2 regions of the Janthinobacterium sp. SUN206 genome follow, and region 1 is predicted to be linked to the other one. Evidence: predicted binding sites of a transcription regulator. Region 1 holds the regulator's gene; the other holds the start of a gene.
The links. The regulator sigma-54, encoded in region 1, starts transcription at its own class of promoters, with help from an activator protein. The targets are predictions, from matches to a motif close to TGGCANGNAANCTGCTTT.
Positions count from the first base shown of each region.

Region 2: the regulator sigma-54 is predicted to act here: its motif matches at 1,330-1,347, upstream of prpB (methylisocitrate lyase).

Region 1 is NZ_JAPWIB010000003.1:607,644-612,134, reverse strand. Features, by position in the region: gene O3300_RS19735 (enoyl-CoA hydratase/isomerase family protein) at 1-871, opposite strand, end outside; gene hpf (ribosome hibernation-promoting factor, HPF/YfiA family) at 1,000-1,362, opposite strand; gene O3300_RS19725 (RNA polymerase factor sigma-54) at 1,432-2,910, opposite strand; gene lptB (LPS export ABC transporter ATP-binding protein) at 2,915-3,670, opposite strand; gene lptA (lipopolysaccharide transport periplasmic protein LptA) at 3,670-4,251, opposite strand; gene lptC (LPS export ABC transporter periplasmic protein LptC) at 4,277-4,491, opposite strand, start outside.
Region 2 is NZ_JAPWIB010000001.1:1,502,553-1,507,043, reverse strand. Features, by position in the region: gene O3300_RS06735 (MBL fold metallo-hydrolase) at 1-255, opposite strand, end outside; gene O3300_RS06730 (hypothetical protein) at 443-679, shown strand; gene O3300_RS06725 (hypothetical protein) at 802-1,050, shown strand; gene prpB (methylisocitrate lyase) at 1,410-2,297, shown strand; gene prpC (2-methylcitrate synthase) at 2,379-3,533, shown strand; gene acnD (Fe/S-dependent 2-methylisocitrate dehydratase AcnD) at 3,545-4,491, shown strand, end outside.

The DNA.
Region 1 (4,491 bases):
CCAGGTGGGCGCCCCGCTGCAGCAATTCCAGGGTCACCGACATCATCAAGGGCGAGCGCAGGCGCATGGCCGCCAGCGCCTTGGCGGCGAACGCACTGTCGTCCAGCGCCAGCGAGGCCATGATGGCCGCCACCGAACCCGCACTGAAATGGCGGTCCAGCGCTGCGCGTGCCGTGGCCAGGGGAGAAGCGCCTGCCTCGGCCTGGAATGGCGCCGCCAGCGCCTTGATGGCCACCGGCAAGGCCTCGCCCGGCGTCGATTCAAACAGGTCCAGCAGCGCCCCCATCTGCGCTTCGGGCAGGTAGACATCGGCCAGGCCCGTGTACAGGGCGTCGGCCGCGTTGATCGTCAAGCCCGTCAAGCCCAGGTACAGGCCCAGCTGGCCAGCCAGGCGGGACAGGAAATAACTGCCGCCCACGTCCGGGAACAGGCCGATATTGACTTCCGGCATGGCCATGCGCGTGCGGCCCGTCACGATGCGCAAGCGGTTGCCTGGCCCGGCTTGCGCCACGCCCATGCCGCCGCCCATCACCACGCCATCCATCACGGCGATATACGGTTTCGGGTAGAAATGAATTAAATGATTTAAAGCATATTCTTCCGTAAAGAAATCTTCCAGCAAGGCGCTGCCGCCTTGCGGCGTGGCCAGACCCGCATCGTAAAAGAAACGGATGTCGCCGCCGGCGCACAGGGCCTTGTCGCTGCTGGAGCGGATCACGACGGCGTCCACCTGCGGATCGTCGCGCCAGGCCAGCAGGGCCGCGCTCAGGGCGCGCACCATCTCCAGCGACAGGGAATTCAAGGCTTTCGGACGGTCGAGCACGATGTGCCCGGTGCGGTTGCGGATGGAAGTCTGGACGAAGTCGCTCATGGCAGGCAGGAAAGAAGTGAAAGTGCGAATATTCTAATGCCTGCGCGGGGAACATTGCGTTCCGCTGGGCGCAAAAAAGGGCGCAATGTGCGCCCTTAGTTGATCACAACTGCTGGAAGCGGGTGGCCTTAGACGGCGACGACGGCTTCTTCCTCGGAGTTGTCTGGCAGATGCTTGATCGCCTCTTTACCGTGCCCTTGCACTTTGGTTTTGTATTTCATCACTTGCCTATCGAGCTTGTCGATCAGCGTATCGATCGCGGCGTACAGGTCGTGCGCCAAGCTTTCCACATAGACAGTCTTGCCGCTCAAACGCAGGTTGACTTCAGCCTTTTGACGTTTTTCTTTCTCTTTGAGGTTATCCACGGTCAGAATCACGGCGATATCGATGACTTGATCGAAATGACGTTTCACGCGCTCCAGCTTCGTTTGTACGTATTCACGGATGGCTGGTGTCACTTCGAGATGATGTCCGCTGATGGTGAGATTCATACACACTCCTAAAGATGATCGGGTTCGTGCGGTCCATCCTATCCGGCCCGCAGAGGAACCGAAAAAAACTTACAAACACTTACGCAGGCTCACTGGCGGAATTTTTAATGCTTCCCGGTATTTGGCAACAGTACGTCGCGCAATCACCATGCCTTGTTCCCCCAGCATGTCCGCAATCTTACTGTCGGATAAAGGATTTTTAGGGTCTTCTGCTCCTGTCAGTTGCACGATCAATGCCCGTATCGCCGTCGATGACGCTTCGCCCCCCGCTTCGGTGGCGACGTGGCTACCAAAGAAATATTTCAACTCGAACATGCCGTGCGGGGTCAGCATGTACTTTTGAGTTGTTACCCGCGAGATAGTACTCTCGTGTAAACCCAGTGTATCAGCTATTTCACGGAGCACAAGGGGGCGCATGGCAACGGCCCCATGCGAGAAAAAGTTCTTTTGTCTTTCTACTATCGCCTGCGCCACGCGCAGGATCGTGTCGAAGCGCTGGCGCATATTCTTGATCAGCCACTTGGCTTCCTGCAACTGTGCGCCCATGGCGCCCTCCCCCTTGCCCTGCTTGAGCAAGTTGGCGTACATGGCGTTGACGCGCAGGCGCGGCATGACGTCGTTGTTCAGGGTGACTTGCCAGCCATTGCGCGCGCGCTTGACGACGACGTCGGGCACCACGTAATCGGACACGTCCGAGGCGAACACGGCGCCCGGATGCGGATTGCACTGGCGAATCACCGTCTGCGCTTCGCGCAAGTCTTCATCGTCGCAATCGAGGGCTTTTTTCAACTTGTTGAAATCGCGCTGGGCAAACCAGGCCAGGTGCTTTTCCACGATGACGAGGGCCATGCGCCGCGTCACCATGGCGATGTGCGGCAAGCGCTTGATTTGCAGGGCCAGGCATTCGGACGCGTTGCGCGCGCCCACGCCCGGCGGATCGAAACTTTGCAGCAGCGACAAGGCCGTGCGCATCTCGTCGGCGTCGATTTCCAGCTCTTCCGGCAGGCGCGCCAGGATGTCGTCGAGCGACTCTTCCAGGTAGCCATTGTCGTCGAGCGCGTCGATGATCAGCTCGACCAGCGCGCGGTCGCGCAATTCGAGCACCGTCACGCGCATCTGCTCCATCAGGTGTTCGCGCAGGGTGCAGTGATGGGCCTCCAATTGCGGACGCGAATCGTCGTCGTCGGGCGCCTTCCCCCGGCTCGCCTCGCTCCAGTCGCTGTCGCCGCCGTCCGCGGCGGCCGGGCTGTCGCCCCCCTCGCCGTCAAACGCTTCCCCTTCGGCCGGCGCCGCGGGCGCCTCCTGGCCTGGCGGCTGGGGCGGCGCTTCGGCCGGCGCGGCCGTGGAGCTCAAGGCCCCGTCGGACAGCAGGCGCAGCGAACGGTCGAGCGGATCGTCGAGGCGTTCGAGCAAGGGATTGTCCGTCAGCAATTGCTCGAGTTCCTGGTGCAATTCCAGGGTAGACAATTGCAACAGGCGTATCGATTGCTGCAACTGCGGCGTCAGTGCCAGGTGCTGCGAAGTGCGCAGCTGCAATGATTGTTTCATTGGCTTACATGCGGAAGTGTTCGCCCAGATAGACCCGGCGTACCGACTCGTTCGCAATGATGTCGTCGGGGCGTCCCGACGCCAGCACCGAGCCCTGGTTGATGATGTAGGCGCGGTCGCAAATACCCAGCGTCTCACGCACATTATGATCGGTAATCAGCACGCCGATATTGCGCTCCTTCAAGAAACGCACGATGCGCTGGATCTCGATCACGGCGATCGGATCGACGCCGGCGAACGGCTCGTCGAGCAGCACGAAACGGGGATCGGTGGCCAGCGCGCGGGCGATTTCCACGCGGCGGCGTTCGCCACCGGACAGGGACAGCGCCTGGTTCTCGCGCAGCTTTTCAATCTGCAGGTCGGCCAGCAATTTATCCAGCCGCTCCTCGATCTCGGCCTTCGTCAGCGGGCGGCCTTCGACGGTCTGGATTTCCAGCACGGCGCGGATATTGTCTTCCACCGTCAGCTTGCGGAAGACGGACGCTTCCTGCGGCAGGTAGGACAGGCCCATCTGCGCGCGGCGGTGGATCGGCAGGCTGGAGATATCCACGCCGCTGATATCGATGCTGCCGCCATCGGACGGCACCAGGCCGACGATCATATAGAACGAGGTGGTCTTGCCGGCGCCGTTCGGGCCCAGCAAGCCCACCACTTCGCCGCATTCGACTTGCAGCGAGACATCATGCACGACTTGCCGCTTGCCATAGGTTTTTTGCAGCCCGCGAACGATCAGGGTGCTGCCGCAACGTGTATTTTCCATTATTTCTTTCCTGGCGCGGGCGTGGCCGGCGCTTTCTCCGCTGCCGGCGCCTTGGTCTTCGGCTGGATCACCATGCGCACGCTGCCGCCATCGGCGGTGCTGGTGCCGCTGTTGGAATTTTCCATCGCAAATTCTTCCTTGCGGCTGTCATACGAGATGAAAGCGCCATTGGCCACATCGGTGACTTTCGCGCCTTCCAGGCGCGTCAACTTGGCTCTGGAAAACAGCTTCACCACTTCCGTCTTGTTGTCGTACTCCACGCGCTCCGCCTCGCCTTCGACCCACAGGTCGCCCGCGCCATCGCGCTTCTGGCGGAAGGTCGCAAGCTTGCCGGGATCGGCCCAGAAGGTGATGAACTGGTAGCCTTGCGGATCTTCCGTGATCAGGGCCCGGCCCGCCTTCATGGTCAGGGTCCCCTTGACCAGCACGACGTCGCCCGTCAGGGTGCGCACCTGCTTGACGTCATCGACGTGGCCGCTGCGTGCCGTGATGACGGCTTCCTTCTCGGAATCGGCCTTCTCGGCATGCGCCACGCCCATGATGGCCAGCGAAAATACGGTCAACAGCAAGATGTTCTTCATAGTATGGTTTCCTTGTTTCATTCTGTCATTTTGCCGCCGCGGCCGGGCGCGGTTTCGGCGGGAGGACCATGCGCAGCGCATTCTGCACTTCCACCACGCCGGTGGCGTTATTCGCCTTCATGCCGACGCCATTGATGCGCGAGGCGCCCGTCAGGATATCGACAGGCACGTCCGTTTCCATTCTTTCCTCGTCCGGGAACACCGTCAGCGCTTCCGTCTTGACCGTCAGGTTCTGCGCCT
Region 2 (4,491 bases), on a different contig from region 1:
CTGCTGCTGCAGGTAGGGCGCGGCGGACAGGTGATCCGCATGCGCATGGGTTTCCAGCAGCCAGCGGCACTGCAAGCCGTGCTCGCGCACGAAGGCGATCACCTTGTCGGCCGAGGCGGTGGATGTGCGGCCCGCCTTGGGATCGTAGTCGAGCACGGAATCGATGATGGCGCAGTCCCGCCCATCGGCCTCATACACGATATAGGTGACGGTGGCGGTGGCGGGATCGAAGAAAGCTTGGATTTGTGGAGTCATCACGGCGGCAAGGGAGGGCAATGGGCGGACAGGGAATGGCATTATATCGCCAGAGTTCGCTAAAAAAATGTTGCAAATTAACATTTAACATGCGAAAAACAGATAAGGAAGCAGGCATGCGGCCGTCACAGCCGTGCGCACCCCGGCGCTTGCAGCATGGTAACCTCATTCTTCCAAGGAGGAATTCATGAACGATATCACTGCACGCAGCGAACAGTACCGCGGTTTTACGATTTCCGTGACCCCGCAAAAGGATAACGACGATTTATGGGATTTTACCTACCGCCTGCAGCGCGAAGGCGAGCCGGAAGCGCAGGCGATCACGCGCAGCCGCACCCTGGGCGGCTACGCGGCCCCCGAAACGGCTTGCACGGCGGGCCTGCAAGTGGCCAGGACGGAAGTCGATAATCTGCTGCGCCCTTGAGCCAGCGTAAATCGTTTAGCCCGAAAGTGAGCCTGACCACGGCTGGCGCGTGAAACACGTCGCTGCCAGCCGCGCTTCATGCTACGATTTCCACTATTGAGTCAGTCACGAAGGAGGCACCCATGGATAGCAGTTCTAAAATTCACTATAAAGGCTGGGAAATCGTTCCCTTGGCCGTGCCCACCACCGACGGCAAATGGTCGGCCAGTTGCGACATCGAGCGCGCCACGGCCGAAGGCCTGGAAGTATTCGAAGGCTCGACCATGCAATTCGTGCGCGACGACGAGGAGGGCGCCATTGCCGCCGCCTGCGAAGAAGCCGTGCGCCAGATCGACAACATCATCGCCAACCCGCTGGTGCGGCTGGCCTAGTTCTTTACTCTTTCAGTGTTCCCGCAGCCGGCATCCGCCGGCTGTTTTTTTTGCGCGCGACCGGCGGCGCCTGTGCCTGCCCCCATCTTTTCAGTCAGCGGTGTTGCATGTTTCAATGCTATGTTTCAAAATGAAATTATGAAGCGATAATGAAACATCGCACAGGACAAACGTGACATCGTTGTTCCCTGGCGTGACAGTCCCGGAGCAGCGCTGGCTGGCCCCTTGTCGCCTGTTTTCACTCTGCCGTCACGTGTTTTTCGCCAGGCCGCGTCGGCCTGGCACGGCATTTGCAATACTGATGTTCATAGCCACTCCGTGAAACATTCGGGACCATCCGAAACCCATAAGGTGAACACATGACTCAATACTCCGCAGGTGCCGCATTCCGCAAGGCCGTCCAGGAAGAATCCCCGTTGCAAGTCGTCGGCGCCATCAACGCCAACCACGCCTTGCTGGCCAAGCGCGCCGGCTATAAAGCCATCTACCTGTCCGGCGGCGGCGTCGCGGCCGGCTCGCTGGGCTTGCCCGACCTGGGTATTTCCAGCCTGGACGACGTGCTGACCGACATCCGCCGCATCACCGACGTGTGCGACCTGCCGCTGCTGGTCGACGCCGACACGGGCTTCGGTTCTTCCGCCTTCAACGTGGCGCGCACGGTGAAATCGATGATCAAGTTCGGCGCGGCCGGCCTGCACATCGAAGACCAGGTGGGTGCCAAGCGCTGCGGCCACCGTCCGGGCAAGGAAATCGTGAGCAAGGAAGAAATGGTCGACCGCATCAAGGCGGCTGTCGATGCGCGCACGGACCCGAACTTCGTCATCATGGCGCGCACCGATGCGCTGGCCGTCGATGGCCTGGAAGCGGCGCTGGAACGCGCCGTCGCCTGCGTCGAAGCGGGCGCCGACATGATCTTCCCGGAAGCCATCACGGACCTGGACATGTACGCCACGTTCGCCAAGGCCGTCAACGTACCGATTTTGGCCAATATCACGGAATTCGGTGCCACGCCGCTGTTCACCCTGGACGAACTGCGCAGCGCCCACGTGGGCCTGGCCCTGTATCCGCTGTCGGCCTTCCGCGCCATGAACAAGGCGGCGGAAAACGTCTACCAGGCGCTGCGCCGCGACGGCACGCAAAAGAACGTCGTCGACACCATGCAGACGCGCATGGAGCTGTATGAATCGATCAATTATCACGATTTCGAGCAAAAGCTCGATGCGCTGTTCGCCGCGCAAAAGAAATAAGTAAAGAAAAGTAAAGAAGCAGGGGCCGCATGCCGGCCCCGCAGTGATGCAACCGAGACTAGTCAATTTTTGGAGAAATCAATGAACGCACCGCAAGCCGCCACTTTCAAGCCTAAAAAATCCGTCGCCCTGTCCGGCGTCACCGCCGGCAATACGGCGCTGTGCTCGGTCGGCAAGACCGGCAACGATTTGCATTACCGCGGCTATGACATCCTGGACGTGGCCGACAGCTGCGAGTTCGAGGAAATCGCCTACCTGCTGGTGCACGGCAAGCTGCCGACAGCCGCTGAACTGAAAGGCTACAAGGCCAAGTTGAAATCGCTGCGCGGCTTGCCGTCGGCAGTGAAACTGGCGCTGGAAGCGCTGCCGGCCGCCGCCCACCCGATGGACGTGATGCGCACGGGCGTGTCCGTGCTGGGCTGCACCCTGCCGGAAAAAGACGACCATAACGCCCCGGGCGCGCGCGACATCGCCGACCGTCTGATGGCGTCGTTCGGCTCCATGCTGCTGTACTGGTACCACTACAGCCATAACGGCAAGCGCATCGAAGTGGAAACGGACGACGACTCGATCGGCGGCCACTTCCTGCACCTGCTGCACGGCGAAAAACCATCGGCGTCGTGGGAAAAAGCCATGCACACCTCGCTGATCCTGTACGCGGAACACGAATTCAACGCCTCGACCTTCACCAGCCGGGTCATCGCCGGCACGGGCTCGGACATCCACTCGGCCATCACGGGCGCCATCGGCGCGCTGCGCGGCCCGAAACACGGCGGCGCGAACGAAGTGGCGCTGGATATCCAGAAACGCTACGACAACGCCGATGAAGCGGAAGCGGACATTCGCGAACGCGTGGCCAACAAGGAAGTGGTGATCGGCTTCGGTCACCCCGTCTACACGATTTCCGATCCGCGCAATAAAGTCATCAAGGAAGTGGCCCGTTCGCTGTCGCAGGAAGCCGGTTCCACGAAAATGTTCGACATCGCCGAGCGCCTGGAGACGGTCATGTGGGAAATCAAGAACATGTTCCCGAACCTGGACTGGTTCTCGGCCGTGTCGTACCACATGATGGGCGTGCCGACGGCGATGTTTACGCCGCTGTTCGTCATCTCGCGCACGTCGGGCTGGGCTGCCCACATCATCGAGCAGCGCATCGACAACAAGATCATCCGCCCGAGCGCCAACTACGTGGGTCCGGAAGACCTGGAATTCGTGCCGATCAAGGACCGCAAATAATGAGCACCAACATGAACACCTTGCACCGCAAATCCTTGCCGGGCACCCAGCTAGACTACTTCGACACGCGTGCCGCCGTCGATGCGATCCAGCCAGGCGCCTACGCCACCTTGCCCTACACCTCGCGCGTGCTGGCGGAAAACCTCGTGCGCCGCTGCGACCCGGCGACCCTGAACGCTTCGCTGAGCCAATTTATCGAACGCCGCCGCGACCTGGACTTCCCGTGGTTCCCCGCGCGCGTCGTCTGCCATGACATCCTGGGCCAGACGGCCCTGGTCGACCTGGCCGGCTTGCGCGACGCCATCGCGGCCCAGGGCGGCGACCCGGCCCTCGTCAACCCCGTCGTGCCGACGCAGCTGGTGGTGGACCACTCGCTGGCCGTCGAATGCGGCGGTTTCGACCCCGACGCCTTCGCCAAGAACCGCGCCATCGAAGACCGCCGCAACGAAGACCGTTTCGACTTCATCGACTGGACCAAGAAGGCTTTTAAAAACGTCGATGTGATTCCGCCGGGCAACGGCATCTTGCACCAGATCAATCTTGAGCGCATGTCGCCCGTGATCCAGGTACAAAATGGTGTAGCCTATCCCGATACGCTGGTGGGCACGGATTCGCACACGCCGATGGTCGATGCGCTGGGCGTGATCGCCATCGGCGTGGGCGGCCTGGAAGCGGAAAGCGTGATGCTGGGCCGCGCCTCGTGGATGCGCCTGCCGGACATCATCGGCGTCAAGCTGACGGGTAAACCGCAGCCGGGCATCACGGCCACCGACACGGTGCTGGCGCTGACGGAATTCTTGCGCAAGCAGAAGGTCGTCTCGTCCTATCTGGAATTCTTTGGCGAAGGCGCTGCGCACCTGACCCTGGGCGACCGCGCCACGATTTCCAATATGGCGCCGGAGTTCGGCGCCACGGCCGCCATGTTCTACATCGACGCGCAAACCATCAAGTATTTGAA